3 regions of the Shewanella sp. KCT genome follow, and region 3 is predicted to be linked to each of the others. Evidence: predicted binding sites of a transcription regulator. Region 3 holds the regulator's gene; each other region holds the start of a gene.
The links. Region 3 encodes sigma-54, which starts transcription at its own class of promoters, with help from an activator protein. Its sites were predicted from a motif close to GTTGGCACGNNNNTNGNNT; they were not measured.

Region 1: AYI87_RS17220 (P-II family nitrogen regulator) is a predicted target of sigma-54. The motif match lies at 1,473-1,491, and genes of this name have one in related genera.
Region 2: flgB (flagellar basal body rod protein FlgB) is a predicted target of sigma-54. The motif match lies at 2,268-2,286, and genes of this name have one in related genera.

The regions. Positions count from the first base shown of each region.
Region 1 is NZ_LVDJ01000014.1:1,940-8,238, forward strand. Features, by position in the region: gene AYI87_RS17215 (ammonium transporter) at 1-1,076, opposite strand, end outside; gene AYI87_RS17220 (P-II family nitrogen regulator) at 1,089-1,427, opposite strand; gene AYI87_RS17225 (hydrolase) at 1,680-2,222, shown strand; gene nrfA (ammonia-forming nitrite reductase cytochrome c552 subunit) at 2,328-3,728, opposite strand; gene narQ (nitrate/nitrite two-component system sensor histidine kinase NarQ) at 3,976-5,679, shown strand; gene AYI87_RS17240 (response regulator) at 5,741-6,299, shown strand, end outside.
Region 2 is NZ_LVDJ01000017.1:27,655-33,953, reverse strand. Features, by position in the region: gene flgE (flagellar hook protein FlgE) at 1-558, opposite strand, end outside; gene flgD (flagellar hook assembly protein FlgD) at 622-1,404, opposite strand; gene flgC (flagellar basal body rod protein FlgC) at 1,415-1,834, opposite strand; gene flgB (flagellar basal body rod protein FlgB) at 1,837-2,235, opposite strand; gene AYI87_RS18745 (CheR family methyltransferase) at 2,424-3,263, opposite strand; gene AYI87_RS18740 (chemotaxis protein CheV) at 3,401-4,321, opposite strand; gene flgA (flagellar basal body P-ring formation chaperone FlgA) at 4,531-5,238, shown strand; gene flgM (flagellar biosynthesis anti-sigma factor FlgM) at 5,359-5,676, shown strand; gene AYI87_RS18725 (flagella synthesis protein FlgN) at 5,687-6,112, shown strand; gene AYI87_RS18720 (LPP20 family lipoprotein) at 6,191-6,299, opposite strand, start outside.
Region 3 is NZ_LVDJ01000008.1:160,149-166,447, reverse strand. Features, by position in the region: gene AYI87_RS21235 (KpsF/GutQ family sugar-phosphate isomerase) at 1-518, shown strand, start outside; gene kdsC (3-deoxy-manno-octulosonate-8-phosphatase KdsC) at 520-1,071, shown strand; gene lptC (LPS export ABC transporter periplasmic protein LptC) at 1,068-1,625, shown strand; gene lptA (lipopolysaccharide transport periplasmic protein LptA) at 1,612-2,157, shown strand; gene lptB (LPS export ABC transporter ATP-binding protein) at 2,154-2,885, shown strand; gene AYI87_RS13105 (RNA polymerase factor sigma-54) at 3,020-4,507, shown strand; gene hpf (ribosome hibernation promoting factor) at 4,538-4,825, shown strand; gene ptsN (PTS IIA-like nitrogen regulatory protein PtsN) at 4,828-5,271, shown strand; gene rapZ (RNase adapter RapZ) at 5,268-6,116, shown strand; gene AYI87_RS13085 (HPr family phosphocarrier protein) at 6,109-6,299, shown strand, end outside.

The DNA.
Region 1 (6,299 bases), on a different contig from region 3:
TAGAGCTGACCCAAGACTGTCGCATCGGCATTTGACAGCGGCACCAGCATCACACCGAACAGGCCGGCAACACCATGCACCGAAATCGCCCCGACAGGATCGTCAATCTTGACTCTGTCGAACATCACGATGGAAAAGACCACCAGACCGCCGGCCACCATGCCGATAACCCCGGCCAGAGGCAGTGATGGCGACAAAGGATCTGCGGTGATCGCCACCAGGCCCGCCAATGCGCCGTTTAAGATCATGGTCAAGTCCGCCTTACCCCATACCATCTTACACACCACCAGGGCAGAGACGGCGCCGAAGGCGGCTGCAGAGTTGGTGTTAACGAAGATCTTCGCCACCGCCGACGCGTTCTCGGCATCAGACACCAAAAGCTGAGAGCCACCGTTAAAGCCGAACCAACCCATCCACAATATGAACATGCCTAAGGTTGCCATCGGCAGGTTAGAACCAGGGATAGGATTCACCTGACCGTTAGGGCCATACTTGCCCTTACGAGCGCCGAGTAACAAGACGCCCGAGATAGCCGCGGCCGCGCCCGCCATGTGTACTATGCCACTACCGGCGAAGTCGACAAACCCAGCCTCAGAGAGGAAACCGCCGCCCCAGGTCCAGTAGCCTTCGACAGGATAGATAACCCCAGTCATCACCACTGAGAAGATCAGGAAGGCCCACAGCTTCATACGCTCGGCAACGGCGCCAGAGACGATAGACATAGCGGTCGCCACAAACACCACCTGGAAGAAGAAATCCGATTCCAACGCGTGATCGGCATCGCTTGCCTGAGCACCAATGAGGCTGGCGAACGATGGCAACCAGCCACCCTCGGCATTATCCACATACATGATGTTGTAACCCACCACCAGATACATGATACAGGCGATGGAGTAGAGACAGACGTTCTTGGTTAAGATCTCTGTGGTGTTCTTGGAGCGCACCAGACCCGCTTCCAACATGGCAAACCCGGCTGCCATCCACATCACTAGCGCGCCTGAGATCAAGAAATAAAAGGTGTCGAGAGCAAACTTCAACTCAGATACTGTCGCACCTAGTGTTACTAACTCTTCCATTGGAATTCCCCCTTAAAGTGCTTCGTTATCGAGTTCGCCGGTACGGATACGGATCACCTGATCGAGATCCGTCACGAAAATCTTGCCGTCGCCTATCTTGCCCGTATGCGCCGCAGCGACGATTGACTCGATAAGGTGATCGACGTTTTCAGCCTTAGTGGCGATATCCAGTTTGACCTTAGGCAGAAAATCCACCTGGTATTCGGCGCCACGATAGAGCTCTGTATGGCCTTTCTGACGTCCGAACCCCTTCACCTCGGTCACCGTCATCCCCTCAATCCCCAACCCTGCAATGGCTTCTCGCACATCATCGAGTTTGAATGGCTTGATTATTGCGCTGATTAATTTCATTACCGCCTCCGACTCATCTTAGTATTCTTGCTGATGCCAAAGGCAATTCAATCATCAGGCCAATATTACAAAACCTTAACATTCATAAACTTAGTAATAACGACGCCCTTCATGCTGCATATAAATGCACCAATTAGGTGCGACTATGCACAGAGCGCACAAAAATAGCGCAGTCGCCTATTCGACTTATGACGGATTGGGTGGCGAAATTATCCGGGTATGATGGAGTCATCACCCATAGAGGAGCGCCCTATGTTGCAACCACAGGAATGTGTACTCATCATCGTCGATGTTCAGGGAAAGCTGGCCACCCTGATGCACCAGGCTGAGGAACTCGAAACCCGGCTCACCACACTGATAAAGGCGGCCGAGCTGTTTGATATCCCTGTCGTCTGGCTGGAGCAGCTGCCCGATAAGCTGGGGGTCACTAGCCCGGCATTGGCCGAGCTGCTTACGCCTCATTATCAGCCTATCCCTAAGGCTCATTTTAGCGGCTGGCACGCCGAGTCCTTCAGGCAGGCACTGCAGCAGTATGGCAGGCCCAAGGTGTTGCTCGCGGGCATAGAGACCCACATCTGCGTCTACCAGACCTGCCGGGATCTGCTGGACAACGAATATGAGGTGCACTTGGTGACCGATGCCGTCTCCTCGCGAACCGAGGCCAATAAGCAGTTAGGCTGTGAGATGATGACCCAGAACGGCGCCTTGCTGACCAATAGCGAGTCTTTATTATTCGAGTTACAGGCAGAGGCTAGTGGCGACAGATTCCGGGCCCTGCTGAAGATGATAAAGTAGTGACGAAATAAAGCGGTGAAAATATAAGATCGTGCAAGTATAAAGTCGTGAAGATATAAAAAAGCCCCGGATAACCGGGGCTTTTACTATGCAGGGGGGGAGAAATTAGTAAGTTGCTTCGCGCTTCTTAGCTTCGGCATCCCACTTAGGCAGTACAGTCTTCTTGAACTCTGCCTTGTCGGCATTCAACTTGTTCATGTCCATACCCAGTGCAGCTTGCGCCTTGGCCTTGGTGGAAACATCTGGGAAGGCGATAGGTTGCTTAACACCTTTAGCTGCTAGCAGTTGCGCTAGTTTGACGCGTGCATCACCAGCCTTATCTACCGCAGTACCTAGGATGCGTAGCGCTTCGTCAGCTGCGTGAGCCGCAACACCGTGAGAGGCGGTTGCATAGTCCCAGCGCCATTGTGCGTGACGAATATCCATTAAGATTGGCTTCATTTCAGCTTCAGTTGCACCCGCATCCCAAGCCGCTTTAGCTTCGAAGTGCGCCTTAACTAGCTGAGACTCGGCACGTGCCTTAAGGTCAGCAACCTTAACTTTGCGCTCTTTAGTCAGGTTAACCATGAACTCTTTGCTTTGAGTATGACAAGTCGCACAAGTCTCTTCGAAGCGGTCGAATGGGTTACCTACCTTGTGGTCGGTAAACTTACGGCCTTCAGCATTCTTCACCTTAGGCATATGACAGTCAGTACAGGTAACGTTGTTCTTACCGTGTACGCCTAGCTGCCAAGTTTCATAACCAGGGTGCTGTGCTTTCAGCATAGGCGTCTTAGATACGGCGTGAGTCCAGTCTTTGAACTCCATGTTGTCGTAGTAGACTTCCATCTGCTCAACAGTTGTGCCCATATCCCAAGGGAACTTAACAAAACCTTTGCGATCTTTGGTCTTCTCGAAGTAGTACTCTACGTGACACTGACCACACACCATAGACTGCTTGTCTTTCTTAGAAGCCTTGTCAAATGGCGTGCCTAATGTCGCCATGGCGCGCTCGGCGAATGGACGAGACATACGTAGTTTAGAAGAGCCTTTCTCGTGACAGTCAGAACAACCGATAGTGTTCACGATTTCTGCGCCGCCTTTGTACCACTTACCAGTGAAGTAGCCATCTTCGCCCTGCTCCTCGATCACGCGAGGCACGTCTGGGCTCTTACATGACCAACATGCCATTGGCATTGGACCATCTTCGGCAGACTTAGGCGCACCGGTACGCAGTGTATTGCGTACATCGGTTACCGCATACATATGACCACGAGGTGCATTGTAATCTTTGGCGAAGCCGTAACCTGCCCACAACACAACCAAGCTAGGCACTTCTTCAAGCATATCGACAACTTCTTTGCTTTCGGCGGTGTCATGCCAGCTGTTGTACTGCTTAGAAAACTTATCTTTGTAGACTTCGTTACGTGGCTCAGTCTTGTCACTTGCCATCACGCCGGTAGCCATCAGGCCAGCGGCGACCAAAGCACTCAGTGCAAAGGTTTTTGTAGTTAATGTTCTCACCATCTCATCTCCGTGTTACTTTTTATAGTAGTCTTAAAAACCACAACATCTCCAAGGCCAAAGTTAGTCCCTTAACCCCGTTAAAAATATACCCCTTATGGGGTATCCGAGTTAAAACTTGAGGCAGATCATAATGTGAATGTGTTGTTGGTCACATTTTTATCACCTTGTTAATTTTATCAGCAATTGCTAAACAAGTATCATATTCCAAATTTCCGATTTTTCCCTATAATTTAATGAGTTCTAATACATGAAGAAAGGCAGCCTCACCTCCACCATATTAAGGTTAATGCTGGCCTTAATTTTACTTTCCAGTGGACTCGCCACCTTCGCCATAGCTAATTTGGCTTATAGCCTGGGAGACGCCAGAGCCATCAACGCCTCCGGCTCGCTGCGAATGCAGAGTTACCGTCTGATGTTTTACGCCAACTCCGGCAGCGAGGGAGCCGACGACAAAATTAGAGAGTTTGAGGCCACCCTCCACTCGGATGCGCTGAAACGCTCACTCGACTGGATGACGCCGGACGATCTCGCCTCCCAATACCTGTTGGTTATCCAGAAGTGGCAGGTGATGAAGCAGTATATCGAAGAGGAGAACTCCCGCCTCTATGTCTCCGCCCTCAAAGATTTCGTCGACACCATAGATCTCTTCGTGCTGGAAACCGAGGAATTCGCTGCCTTCAAGCTCAAGCTCCTGGCCGCCAGCCAGATCACCGGCCTGGGGCTCATGTTACTGATCGCCTTCTTCGCCGTACGCTTTACCAAGCGTAAGGTGGTAACTCCCCTCAATCAGTTGATGGAGTCGGCCAACACCATCTCTAAGGGGGAGTTCGATGTCACCATGCCAGACAGCGAATATATCGAGCTCAGCTCGCTCAGCAACGCGCTGGCCACCAGTGCCAGAGAACTTTCGACCCTCTACAACAACCTGGAAAATCAGGTCAAAGAGAAGACCTTCGCCCTCACCCGCGCCAACAACGAGCTCAAGTTACTCTACGACAACCTAGTGATGCTGCACTCGGGCAAGCTGGAGATCAGCACCCTGAAACAGGCGCTGAATCAGCTCAGGGCCCATGAACCCAACAGCTTCCTGCGCCTGGTGATCGCCCAGGATGACAAAGAGAAGCTCTACATAGATGCCGACGGCGGCTGGCCCATCGCCTCGCGCAGCCAGACCCGTTTCCCGCTAAAATTTGCCGACAACGAACTGGGCTATCTTGAGGTCACTGCCCTGGGTGAGATCAATCATCCCCTGTTCGAGAACTTCGCCATCATGCTAGCCCGCTCAATCGTCATCTATAACGCCGGCGAGCAGCGCCAGCAGCTGGCACTGATGGAGGAGCGCGGCGTGATCGCCCGCGAGCTGCACGACTCTCTGGGTCAGCTACTCTCGTTTCTCAAGATCCAGGTCAACCTGCTCTCCAAGGGGCTGGACAGCCAGTGCCGCAGCCCTCAGGTAGAGGAACAGCTCAAGGAGATCAACGAAGGAGTCAACACCGCCTATGTACAGCTGCGTGAACTGCTGTCTACCTTCCGCCTGACCATTAAAGATCCCAACCTCAATCATGCGATCGAGATGATGCTCGACCAGCTCAGGGGACAAACCACGGCCAAGATCACCCTGGAAGACAAGCTGCCGATCCAGCTGCTCGGTGCTCACCAACACATTCATGTGCTGCAGCTTACCCGTGAGGCGACCCTCAACGCCATTAAGCATGCCCAGGCGGATCATATTCATATCTGTTGCACCCGCAGCGGTAACAACGTCAAGATCAGCATCAGCGACGACGGCGTCGGCCTGGAGAAGCTCAAGGAGAGGGATCAACATTTTGGCATAGGAATCATGCATGAACGCGCAAGTCGCCTCTCGGGTGTGGTAGACTTCAGCAGCAATGAACAGGGCGGAACCACGGTCACCTTGCTGTTCCCGCCCGAACAAGAGCCGCGCCAGTAGGGATGCTGGTGATATAAGATACTAATTTTTAAATAAAACAGACCTCAGTGGAGGCAATAAAATGGGCAAACCATATTCAGTTTTGGTTGTAGACGATCATCCCCTGCTACGTCGCGGGATCTGTCAACTTATCACCTCTGACTCAGACTTCACCCTATTTGGTGAAGCAGGCAGCGGCCTAGATGCCCTGTCGGCAATTGCCGAAAACGAACCGGACATCGTACTACTGGACCTCAACATGAAGGGGATGACAGGGCTAGATACCCTCAATGCCTTACGTCAGGAAGGGGTCACCAGCCGCATCGTGATCCTCACGGTATCCGATGCCAAGCAAGACGTTATCCGCCTGGTCAGGGCTGGCGCCGACGGTTACCTGCTCAAAGACACAGAGCCGGATCTACTGCTGGAGAAGCTGAAGAATGCCATGCAGGGTCACCGAGTGATCTCTGAGTCGGTGGAAGACTTCATCTATGAGCTAAAAGATGGCGCCGACGAGCAGGCCTGGATAGACAACCTGACCCCGAGAGAGCTACAGATCCTCGAGCAACTGGCCGAAGGCAAGAGCAACCGGGTGATCTCAGAGCAGCTGCATATCAGCGAAGGCACGGTCAAGGTGCATG
Region 2 (6,299 bases), on a different contig from region 3:
ATCGGGGTCATTCGGATTAAAGTTCGCCGGATCCAGCGTGCCCTCACCCGCGTTGAGGTTCATCTGAATGCCGATATTGTCTGTCTTCTGTGGGCTACCGGCAGTGTCAGGGATCTTCACAGGCTGCGTAGTTGTCAGACTCACAGAGGTCGAATTACCATCTTTGTCCACCGGGAAGGTCTGCAGGTAGTTGCCTGCTGAGTTCACCAGGTAACTGTCGGCATCGACCTTAAAGGCACCGGCGCGGGTGTAGGAGAGATCCTGCGAGCCCACTTCCGATGAAGTCACGAAGAAACCGCCGCCATTGATCGCCATATCCAGCGCGTTGCTGGTAAATTGCAGACTGCCCTGCTGGAATTGCTGCGCCACCTGAGCCGTGGTAACACCGCCACCGACAGTGGTCTTGCTGTTGGCAAAGATAGAGCTGGCATACACGTCGGCGAACTCGGCGCGCGACTCTTTAAAGCCTGTGGTGTTAACGTTAGCGATGTTATTCGCCGTGGTATTGAGATCTTTTTGCGCCGCCGCGATACCACTCAATGCAATGTTAAATGACATAAATCACCTCACTAAAAATTTGTTATCTGTTCTGGACCTAACTGCCCTAACGCTCTGCTTTGTCTAGGTTTCAGACACGGCCAGAACATCACCGAGTTTGATACCGCCTATGCCTCTCAAGTTGAGAATTGCGCCGGTACTTGCCGTTCCCAGCGAAACACTCGTCACGTGAGCGTAGGTCGATACGGCTAAATCTTCACTCTTACCATCTACCTTGCCCGATGCCTTAATGGAATAGTTACCACTGGCAACGGGTTCCCCATCCTTATCCAGTCCATCCCAGGAGACATCTATATTGCCGCCATCGCTACCATCGACGGTGAAGGTCTTCACCAGCTGGCCTTTCTCGTCTTCGATTCGCACGGTTATCGACTCGATGGGCTCAGGGGTACTGATCACCCCTTTGAGCACGGGATCTTCCGCCGAAATATGCCCGGTATCCGATGGGATCAACACCTTCTGCCCCACTAGCCCCGAGGCCTGCAACGCCTGGCTGGAGGTCATCACGGTATTGAGGTTAACTATCTCCTCGTTGAGCTTGGTGATGCCATCAACGGTAGAGAAAGACGCCATCTGGGCGATCATCTGATCGTTGTCCACCGGCTTAAAAGGATCCTGCATCGACAGCTGCTGACTGAGCAGAGAGAAGAAATCCTCCTGGGTCAGCTCCTGACTCTTGGCCTCAGGGATCGAGGACTCCTCTTGCAGACGCATGCTGTCGAGAAACGGATTTCCCGTGGTCTGGGTGGTTGCCTGACTGCTCGACGCCTGAGGCGTCACCGACTTGGCGCTCTGGGTCGAACTGGTTTGCGCAACCTGAGTATTTAACGGATTAACTAGGCTCACGACTTACCCCCTAGGAATTGCCAATGCGTAAGGTTTGCTGAAGCATAGATTTTGCCGCGTCGGCAACCTGTACGTTCATCTGGTAGGAACGAGAGGCCGAGATCATGTTGGCCATCTCCTCCATCACATTGACATTTGGCTTATAAATAAACCCATCGGCATCCGCTAACGGATGATCGGGTGAATACTCTTTCTGTAACGGCTTATCGCTCTCGACGATACCGGCCACCTTTACCGCCTGGCTGGTATTCTGCTGATGACTAGCCTTGGCCAGCTCGGCCTCGAAAACTGGGTGACGGGCGCGATAGGTCTTATCCACACTGCTGGAGACTGAATCGGCATTAGCGATGTTACTGGCAGTGGTATTTAGTCTGACCGACTGGGCCGACATGCCAGAGCCTGCCACATTGAAGATATTAAAAAGGCTCATAATTACGTTCCTTTAAGGGCTTTTTTCAGGCCGGAAAACTTACCGTCAAGAAAACCTAACGACATCTGATACTCGAGCGCATTCTGCATAAACTCTGACTGCTCCTGCTGAATATCCACCGTATTGCCATCACCAGTATCGGGCTGATTTGGCACCCGATAGCTAATGTGCTGCTGGGAAAGCGCCGCTAAATCGAAGTGTTTTTCGTTGCTACGGCTCATCGCCAGCCCGCTTTGGGCCGTGCGCGCCGCCTGCAGCGCCTTATCAAAATCCAGGTCTTTCGCCTTGTAATGGGGCGTATCGGCATTGGCGATATTTGACGAGATCACCTCGGCACGCGCCGAACGTATCCCCAAGGTATACTGATGTATCCCCAATGCCTTATCGAAACTAATCGCCATAAAATTGCCTCCACACACGAATGCCATAAACAAAGCAATACTTGTGCCAATAAAATCCGTTATGGGTAACTTGCTAAGGCAAAGCAGATATAGAAATGGCAGGCATAAAAAATGCCAGCGATTGCTGGCATTTAAAACTTGATTGCGAACTCAGAGGGTTAGCCCCTTCAAGAGCTTAGTCTGTGACCTTAGGTCCGCTTCTGGTAATAGATCCCTGGGTTACACCTCACCATATCAAACTCGTCGGTCAGACCGGCAATCGACTCCGAGGCCCCCAGAAACAGTATCCCCTTGGGATTGAGGGCGGCAGCAAATTGCCGCAATATCTTGGCCTTTGCCTCTGGGGCAAAATAGATCAGCACGTTGCGGCAAAATATGATGTCAAACTTACCCAGCAAGGTGTAACTCTCGAGCAGGTTGTGCGCCCTAAAATTCACCAAACGCTTGACGTTTGCCTTCACCACCATGGAGCCACTCCCCGTGGGTTCAAAAAACTGGCGTTTGCGCTCCTCGGACAGACCTCGCCCCAAGGCGAGGTTGTCATATTCGGCCGCCTTACAGCGCTCTAACATGGAGGGGGAGAGATCAGTAGCCAGAATCGTCGCACTGCCGGGCAAGGCGCCAGGCTTGCGCTGCTGATATTCCAAGATGGTCATGGCTAGCGAATAGGGTTCCTGCCCCGACGAGCAAGCGGCCGACCAGATCTTCAGCGGCCGTCCCAGGCGGGCGTACTCGGGTAACAGGTTATTGGCTAACAGCTCGAAGGGATAGCGATCACGAAACCACAAGGTTTCATTGGTGGTCATGGCGTCGATCACCTCGGCACGAAGTTGCCGCTCGGTGGGCTTCATCGAATGTTTAACCACTTCAGATAATGAGGGAAGGTTATATTTCCCCATCAGAGGCGCGAGTCGACTACGAACCAAATATTGCTTATTGTCGCCCAACACAATACCGCTGTGTTGTTCCAGAAATAATTTAAATTGGTTGTACTCGGCTTCGGCAAGTGATTTATTCGGCACCTTGATATCCCAATATCAAAAAAGAAAACAGGCTACAACATACACTATAGCAAGCGTTACAGAGGTCAGCGTTATACATTAGCTAACTCACTGATACAAGCCCAAACTTAGCAAATTTAGGCTCAGGCCCTACTTAGTACAAATTACAAACTAAGATGCTTATTCACCGCCGCCGCTAATTCGTCAGGATTAAATTTCGCGATAAAGTCATTAGCGCCCACCTTCTCCACCATGGCCTGGTTAAATACGCCACTGAGCGAGGTATGCAGCACCACCTTAATGTCTTTCAATTTAGGGTTATCGCGGATCTCTGCCGTCAGGGTATAACCGTCCATTTCCGGCATCTCGATATCGGAAATGATCAGCGGGATCTCATGGGCCACGTTATCCATCTCGGCGGCGACGCTTACCAGCTTATCTAAGGCCTCGCGGCCATCTTTAGCTGTATCTATCTGCAGGCTCAAAGATTCCAGGGCACGAATGATCTGCTTGCGCGCCACAGCCGAATCGTCGATCACCATGATGTGATAGTGACGGTCTCTGTCTATAGTTAGCTGCTCGTCGACTTCTTGGCTGATCTGAGTCTTCACCGGCGAGATCTCATCGAGGATTTTCTCAACATCGAGGATCTCTACCAGCTCCCCCTCAATCTCGGTCACGGCGGTCAGGTAGGAGTAGCGGCCCGCGCCTTGCGGCGGTGGCATGATCGCCTCCCAGTTCATGTTGATGATGCGCTCGACCGACTTAACCAAGAAGCCCTGTACACTGCGGTTGTACTCGGAGATGATGATAAAGCAGCCTTCGGTATCTTCTATCGGTCTGCCGCCAGTAGCCGCGCTGAGATCGATCACCGAAATGGTCTGGCCGCGAATATGGGCCACTCCCCTCACGTAGGGATTGAGCTTAGGCAGGCCAGTCAGTGGCGGGCACTGCAGCACCTCTTTCACCTTAAATACGTTAATGCCAAACCTTTGCCGCCCGTTTAACTTAAACAGCAATAGCTCTAAGCGGTTTTGTCCTACAAGTTGGGTGCGTTTGTTAACTGATTCAAGAATACTCGACATAATGCCTTTGCCCTGTTGTCGGGTGAATGCGAAGCCGTTCCCATGGTAATTATGAGTATAGGCATACTAATTGCTTTATCTAGTTATATGACAACCAGACCTTTACTTTGTCAAATTTATGACACTCATTTCTCACAAAAAATGGCAAAGCCTTGGCTCTTAAAACGAAGTATAGGTGTAATCTGGCTAATCAAGCTAGTCAATTCATTATGAAAGTAAATTTTGCATATTTTCTGTTTTTGCTACTCATCTCTCTGCCATTAAAGGCGGCTGAGACCGCCAGCGTGCCCTCTGTATCGACCATAGCGCGATTAGCTACAGAGGCAGTGCAGGAAAAAATGGTCTTCCCCCAAGATGCCAAGGTCATTATTACCCCCCAAAGTCTGGACACCCGGCTAAATCCCCCCGCCTGTGAGGGAGACCCCAAGGCGGAAATCGCCAGCGATCGCGCCATCAGTAAAAACAACACGGTCAAGATCAGCTGCGCCAGCCCAGATCTCGATTACCCCTGGCAGATCTACATTTCGGTTCGCGTCGAGGTGCTCTTTCCTGTGGTGGTGGCCAACCAGACCTTGGGGCCAGGCGATCTCATCGAATCGGATCAAATACGCTTAGGCTATGTAGAGCAGAGCCAACTTAGGGGTCAGCAATTTGATGACCCTGCCGCAGTGACCGGCACCCGGGTAAAGCGCAGAATTCCCGCCAATCAGCCGCTGTTTGCCAGCAACCTATGCTTCGTCTGCAAGGGCGATATCGTGGCCATCTATGCACGGGCCGATAATTTTGTGATAAAAACCAACGGTGAAGCGTTAAAAGATGGTAACCTTGGCGATAAGATACAGGTGCGCAATAGCCGCTCCAACAAGACAGTTGATGCACATGTGACAGGCATTGGCGAGGTGGACGTCAGGATGTGATTCTGATGACCTTTGACGCGCAAAAATTTATACTGTTTTTTGAAACTTTATTCTAAAGCTTTGACCATGAGTGCCGATAGACAAATATGTTGATCTCATTTATGTAAGTTGGACCCCACAATGCCTATAGATATTAAGCACGTAAATACAAACACTAACAGTCGGGTTGGCAGCGCCAGCTCGAAAGCCTCGCAGGACAAAGGTGGCGCTGCAGCCACCAGCGCACCAGCGCAGACGGTGAAGAGCGATTCTGTCTCTATCACCTCTCAGGCGCAGCAGCTACAAAGTGCCCAGGCCAAGCTTAACGACATTCCTGAAATCGATATCAAGAAAGTCGAACAGATTAAGGCGGCCATCGCCGAGGGACGCTATAAGATAGATGCCGACAAACTCGCCAGTAACATAGCGCAGTTTGAAAAGGAACTTCAGGATCTTTAACTAATACGTTATGACGCAGATAACCGATATCATCGCCAATCAACACAAATTACTGGACAGTCTGAAGCAGACCATCACGGCAGAGAAGGATGCCCTGATCGCGCAAGATGCGGATCAATTGATGCGTCTGGCCAATGAGAAGGCCCAGTTGTTAAATGAGATCAAACTAGGTGATACCGAATTAGCTGCGCATCCTGACCTGGGCAGGCTCACTCAGGAGCCTCAGCTTGTTGCCTTGGTCGACGATGCCAAGCAGGCATTGGCCGAGTGTAAACAGCTTAACGAGCAAAACGCCGCGCTTATCGAACACAGCATGGCCAGCGTCAATCGTTTCTCCCAGGCACTGCAGGCCAGTCGTAATGCCAGTAGCCTCACCTATGACGGCAAGGGCAAGACCTCGACTATCTCCACGCTCGGTAATAATCTGAAAGCCTAACGACTAATATAGAGTTACAGGCTCAAGCTGAAGACATTAAAAAAGCCTCTTAATAGAGGCTTTTTTATTTGCGGGCACCTAGAAATAGGTCACTTCCTTCACCGTCTGCGGCCGATTCTGCTGCTGGTATAAGGCCCACACCTGCTGGAAGTCGAGCTCAAGCTCAGTCACATAATGATCCCCGACC
Region 3 (6,299 bases):
TGGCGCCCACCTCGAGCACCACGGCGACGCTCGTCATGGGCGACGCCCTGGCGGTAGCCCTGCTGCAAGCCAGAGGCTTCACCAAAGATGATTTCGCCCTCTCCCACCCCGGCGGTAGCCTGGGACGCAAGCTGCTGCTCAAGGTGAGCGACGTGATGCACAAGGGTGATGACTTGCCTCTGGTGGCCGAAGATATCTGTATCACAGAGGCCCTGTATGAGATCTCCAAGAAGGGGCTGGGCATGACAGGCGTGGTCAACAACCAGGGCCTGCTGGTCGGTATCTTCACCGACGGCGACCTGCGCCGGGTGATAGATGCCGAAATCAACCTGCGCAAGACCTCCATCTCAGAGGTGATGACCCATGGCTGCGTCACCGTCAGCGAAGGCATCTTAGCCGCCCAGGCCCTCAAGGTGATGGACGAGAAAGAGATCAACGGCCTGATTGTCACCGACGAGCAGCAGAAGCCGATTGGTGCACTCAACATGCTGGACATGGTCAAGGCGGGGGTGATCTAACATGGCACATCAAGGTTTCTACGGCCCGATAACCGACGCTGTCTGGCAAAAAGCCAAACAGATCAAGCTCTTGATCTGCGACGTCGACGGCGTGTTTTCCGATGGTCTGGTCTATATGAGTAACTCGGGCGACGAACTCAAGACCTTCCATACCCGCGACGGCTATGGCGTCCGCTCGCTGCTGACCAGCGATATTCCGGTGGCCATCATCACGGGGCGCAAGTCGCAGATAGTGGAAGATCGCATGACGGCCCTGGGTATCACCCACATCTACCAGGGGGTTGACAACAAACTCGAGCCTTATCAGGAGCTGCTTAACCTCTATAAGGTGACGCCAGAGGAAGTTGCTTATATCGGCGATGACATGGTGGATCTGCCCGTGATGGAGCAGGTTGGCCTGTCTGTGTGCGTGGCCGACGGTCATCCCTATGTGCGCCAACACGCCGACATGGTTACCCATATCAAGGGCGGCCACGGCGCGCTGCGTGAACTGACGGATCTCATCCTGCTCAGCCAGGATAAGTTTGCCTCAGCCCACGGAATGAGCATATGAACAGAGTCACGCTGGCGATCATCGCCTTCTTCGGCACAGCACTGATCCTCTATTGGCAGGTTCAGTCGAAAAAGGGCAGCGAAGAGCTGGCCCTGGATAATGTCGATCGTCCCGACTACATAGTCCGGGATCTCAAGAGCGTGCAATACAATGATGAGGGTGGTATCAACAGTCGCGTATCGGCCAGTCACATGGAACACTACGCCGAACGCAACCAGACCTACTTTACCCAGCCCATCTATCTGGTCTACCCCGACAACGGCGATGCCCAGTGGCGCCTGAGATCCACCAAGGGCACACTGGACAAAAATAGCGGACGGGTCACCCTGGAAAATAATGTTATCATTGATGCCATTAGCCCAGAGGAACCGATTCAGACCATAGAGACCACCTATCTGGAGCTGGATCTCAATACTATGATTATGACATCCGACAGAAGCATTCGGATCACAGGGCGTGATTTTCTCATCACGGGGGAAGGCTTATATGCCGATCTCAACGCCCAAAATATCAAACTGACGAGTCAGGTAGAAGGAACATATGAAACTAAATAGCCTTATTCTTGCGGGCCTGCTGCCCCTGGTCAGTATTGGCGCCCATGCCAAGGTGAACGACCTGCTGCAAGAGGTTAAGATCTCAGCCGCCAGCCAGGAAGCCGACATTAAGAACAACCAGATCATCTTCCACGGTCCGGTCGAGGTCACCCAAGGCTCTATCAAGATATTGGCCAGTGAGCTGCGTGCCTTCAGCAAAGAGAAGAACAGCGGCAAGATACTGATCGCTACCGGCAACCCGGCCACCTACTCTCAGGTGATGGAAGATGGCCGCCCCGCCTCGGCCAGCGCCAAGGAGATCCGCTACGAGCTTTCCAGCCGCACCCTGACACTGATCGGCGACGCCACCCTGGAACAGGAAGGCAGCCAAGTCACGGGTTCGCAGATCCGCTACAACATAGAGCAGCAACAGCTGATCGCCGAGAGCACAGGCAAAGACAGAGTGATCACCATCATTCAGCCTGAGAACTATCAGGAACAGATCCAGCCAGAGCAGAAGCCCGAGAAGAAACCAGAACAGGAAAAACAATGACAGACCTGATCTTGAAGGCGGAGAACCTCGCCAAGAGCTATAAGAGTCGTGCCGTTGTCCAAGACGTGAGCCTCACGGTAAAGACCGGGCAGATCGTCGGCCTGTTGGGGCCAAACGGCGCCGGCAAGACCACTACCTTTTACATGGTCGTCGGCCTGGTACAGAGCGACAAGGGCCGCATCTTTATCGACGATGACGACCTGACGCTAGACCCCATGCACCTACGCGCCCGCAAAGGCATAGGCTACCTGCCTCAGGAAGCCAGTATCTTCCGTAAGCTCTCGGTGCGGGACAACATCATGGCCGTGCTCCAGACCCGCAGCGATCTTAATAACGATGGCCGCGAAGAGGAGCTGGAACACCTGCTGGAAGAGTTTCATATTACCCATATCCGTGACAGCCACGGCATGGCGCTCTCGGGCGGTGAACGTCGCCGGGTGGAGATCGCCAGAGCGCTGGCCGCCAACCCTAAGTTTATTCTTCTCGACGAGCCGTTCGCCGGGGTCGATCCCATCTCGGTAATCGACATCAAGAAGATCATTGAGCAGCTCAAGAATCGCGGCCTGGGGGTGTTGATCACCGACCATAACGTGCGCGAAACATTAGATGTCTGTGAGAAAGCCTATATCGTCAGCCATGGTAATCTGATCGCCGAGGGCACACCCGCCGAAATCTTAGACAACCAGCAAGTACGAGCAGTGTACTTAGGTGAACAATTCAAGCTATAGTTAATCTTATAATGGGGCCACAGAGGAAAAACCACGCGTTAATTGTGGCCTTAGGAACTATCCGATATATTTGTCCGGCACATATAGCCAGAGCTTTCTCATTTTATAATTAGAAACAAGGGAATAGCAGTACGATGAAAGCGTCACTTCAGCTCAAAATGGGTCAGCATCTCACCATGACGCCCCAGCTACAGCAGGCCATACGTCTGTTGCAGTTGTCGTCATTAGAGTTGCAGCAGGAGATCCAGCAGGCATTAGAATCCAACCCGCTACTGGAGTTGGATGAAGAGCAGGAGAGCGCCAGCATCGAGCTGCAAGACGATAGCGTCAGCGACAGCTTCGACAGCAAGTACGACGACAAGATAGAGCTGGATTCGAGCCAGGATAACTCAGGGGTCGAGACCTCAGATGCCCTGACTCAAGACTCTATGCCTGACGAGCTGCCGGTGGATACCACCTGGGATGAGGTCTACACCGCCTCGCCAAACTCAAGCTCGGGCGCCATGCGCGACGACGACATGCCTTTTCAGGGCGAGACCAGCGAAGGTCTGTATGAACACCTGGAATGGCAGAAGAACCTGACCCCTTTTTCCGATAACGACCTGGCCATCGCTACCGCCATCATCGACGCTATCGACGAGCGCGGTTACCTCACCCAGACCTGTGAAGATATTCTCGAGGCCATGGGCGACCCTGAGATCGAACTCGACGAGGTCGAGGCGGTGCTCAAACGGGTACAACACTTCGACCCTATTGGCGTGGCGGCCCGCGACCTCAGCGAATGTCTGACGATCCAGCTGGCCCAATACAGTGACGACACGCCGCACATCGCTAACGCCCGCATGCTGATCAAGGAACACCTGGATCTCATCGCCGGACGCGACTTCCGCCTGCTGATGCGCAAGACCAAGCTCAAGGAAGATGAGCTGAGGGATGCCATCGCCCTGATCCAGACCCTGAATCCCCGTCCAGGGCTCGCCATCACCGCCAGCCGCGACGAGTACGTGATCCCAGATGTGACCGTCACCAAGAAGAAGGGACGCTGGGTAGTCGAGCTCAACCCAGACAGCATGCCCAAGATCAACGTCAACCAACAGTATGCCGCCATGGCCCGCAGCACTAAGAGTCAGGCGGACGGCCAGTTTATTCGCGGTCACCTGCAGGAAGCCAAATGGTTCCTCAAGAGCCTGGAGAGTCGCAACGAGACCCTGCTCAAGGTGACCAACTGTATCGTCGACTTCCAGCAAGGTTTCTTCGAATTTGGCGAAGAGGCGATGAAGCCCATGGTACTGAACGACATCGCCGAGGCGGTGGAGATGCATGAATCCACCATCTCACGTGTGACCACGCAAAAATATATGCATACCCCGAGAGGGATCTTCGAGCTTAAATATTTCTTCTCCAGTCACGTCGGTACCGACGATGGCGGAGAGTGCTCTTCAACAGCAATACGTGCCTTCATCAAGAAGCTGGTTGCTGCGGAAAACCAGAAAAAGCCATTGAGCGACAGCAAGATGGCTCAACTCTTGGCCGAACAGGGTATTAAGGTGGCTAGACGCACCATTGCCAAGTATCGCGAGGCAATGCTTATACCGCCCTCGAATCAGCGCAAGAGCTTATAAAACAAACCTGGAAACTGGAGGACTATCTTTATGCAAATAAACCTGACTGGGCACCATATCGAGATCACCCAATCTCTACGAAGCTACATCGAAGAGAAATTCACAAAGCTTGAACGTCATTTCGATCAGATCAATAATGTGCACGTTGTATTAAATGTCGAAAAGTTGCAACAGAAGGTTGAGGCAAAGTTACATCTCCGTGGCGGAGAAGTGTTCGCAACATCCGAACATGCGGACATGTATGCCGCGATAGACTCCCTGATTGACAAACTCGATCGTCAGGTCATTAAACACAAAGAGAAGCTTACTAAACATTAACGATGGAACTGAGTACCATCCTGCGGCCGGAGTGCACCACCTGCGCCACTCCGGGCAGTAAGAAAAAGGTACTGGAGCTTATCAGCGACTTAGCCGCTGTCCAGTACCCCACCCTCTCCTCTCAAGAAATATTTGAAAGCCTTCTGGCTCGAGAGAAAATGGGCAGCACAGGTATAGGCAATGGTATCGCGATTCCTCACGGACGGCTGACTAACATAGATCAACCCGTGGCCGTACTGGTGAAATGTGCTGAACCAATCGCATTCGATGCCATTGACAATCAGCCCGTCGATATCCTTTTTGCGTTATTGGTGCCCGCAGATCAATGCGAGCAACATCTTAGCACCCTGGCCGCTATGGCCGAGAAGCTCAATGATAAGGCGATCATGAAGCAGCTAAGAAAGACCCAAGACGAATCCGAACTCTATCAGGTGATCACCCAATGAAATTGGTTTTGGTATCCGGACGCTCAGGATCGGGAAAATCCGTCGCACTCAGGGTCCTAGAAGATCTAGGCTACTACTGTGTCGACAATCTGCCCTTGCAGATGATGGAGTCCCTGCTGGAGCAGCTCAAGGGACGCAGCGATCTCGTGGCCATCAGCGTCGATGTACGCAACATGCCCAGCGAAGAGATCCAGCTGGAAAAGCAGCTGGCCAAGCTCCCCAAAGATACCGAAATCTTAAGCTTCTTCCTGAACTCCAGCGACAATGTACTGCTCAAGCGCTATAGCGAGACCCGCAGACTACACCCGCTGTCACGCTCTAAGGTCTCCCTCAAGGAGGCAATTCAGCTCGAGGGCAAGCTGCTCGACCCCATCGCCAAACTCGTGGATCACTATATCGACACCTCTAACCTCAACATCTATGAGTTGAGCGACAAGGTACGTGAGATCCTGCTGGGCACGGTCGACAAGGAGCTGGTGATCAACTTCGAGTCCTTCGGCTTTAAATATGGCATGCCGACCGAAGCCGACTTCATGTTTGACGTGCGCTTCCTGCCCAATCCCCATTGGGAACCTGAGCTAAGGCCTCTGACCGGCCTGGATGAGCCTGTGCAGCAGTTTCTGAGTCAGCAGCCCCTGGTCAACAAGTTCATCTGGCAGATCGAAAACCTGCTGGAAACCTGGTTACCACACCTGGAGCGCAACAACCGCAGCTACCTCACCATCGCCATCGGCTGCACCGGCGGCCAGCACAGATCAGTCTATGTGACCGACCAGCTCGCCAAGCTGTTCAACAAGGGCAAGCATAAGGTTCAGGCGCGCCACCGAGAGCTAAAGCATGACTAAGTTGGCTCGCGAGCTGACCATCTGCAACAAGTTGGGCCTGCACGCCAGAGCGGCGACCAAGCTGGCGGTGCTCGCCGCCAAGTTCGACGCCGAGGTCACCCTGATCCAGGGCGATAAACAGGCCTCCGCCGCCAGCGTACTCGGCCTCCTGATGCTCGAAACCGGCATGGGTAAAACCATCAC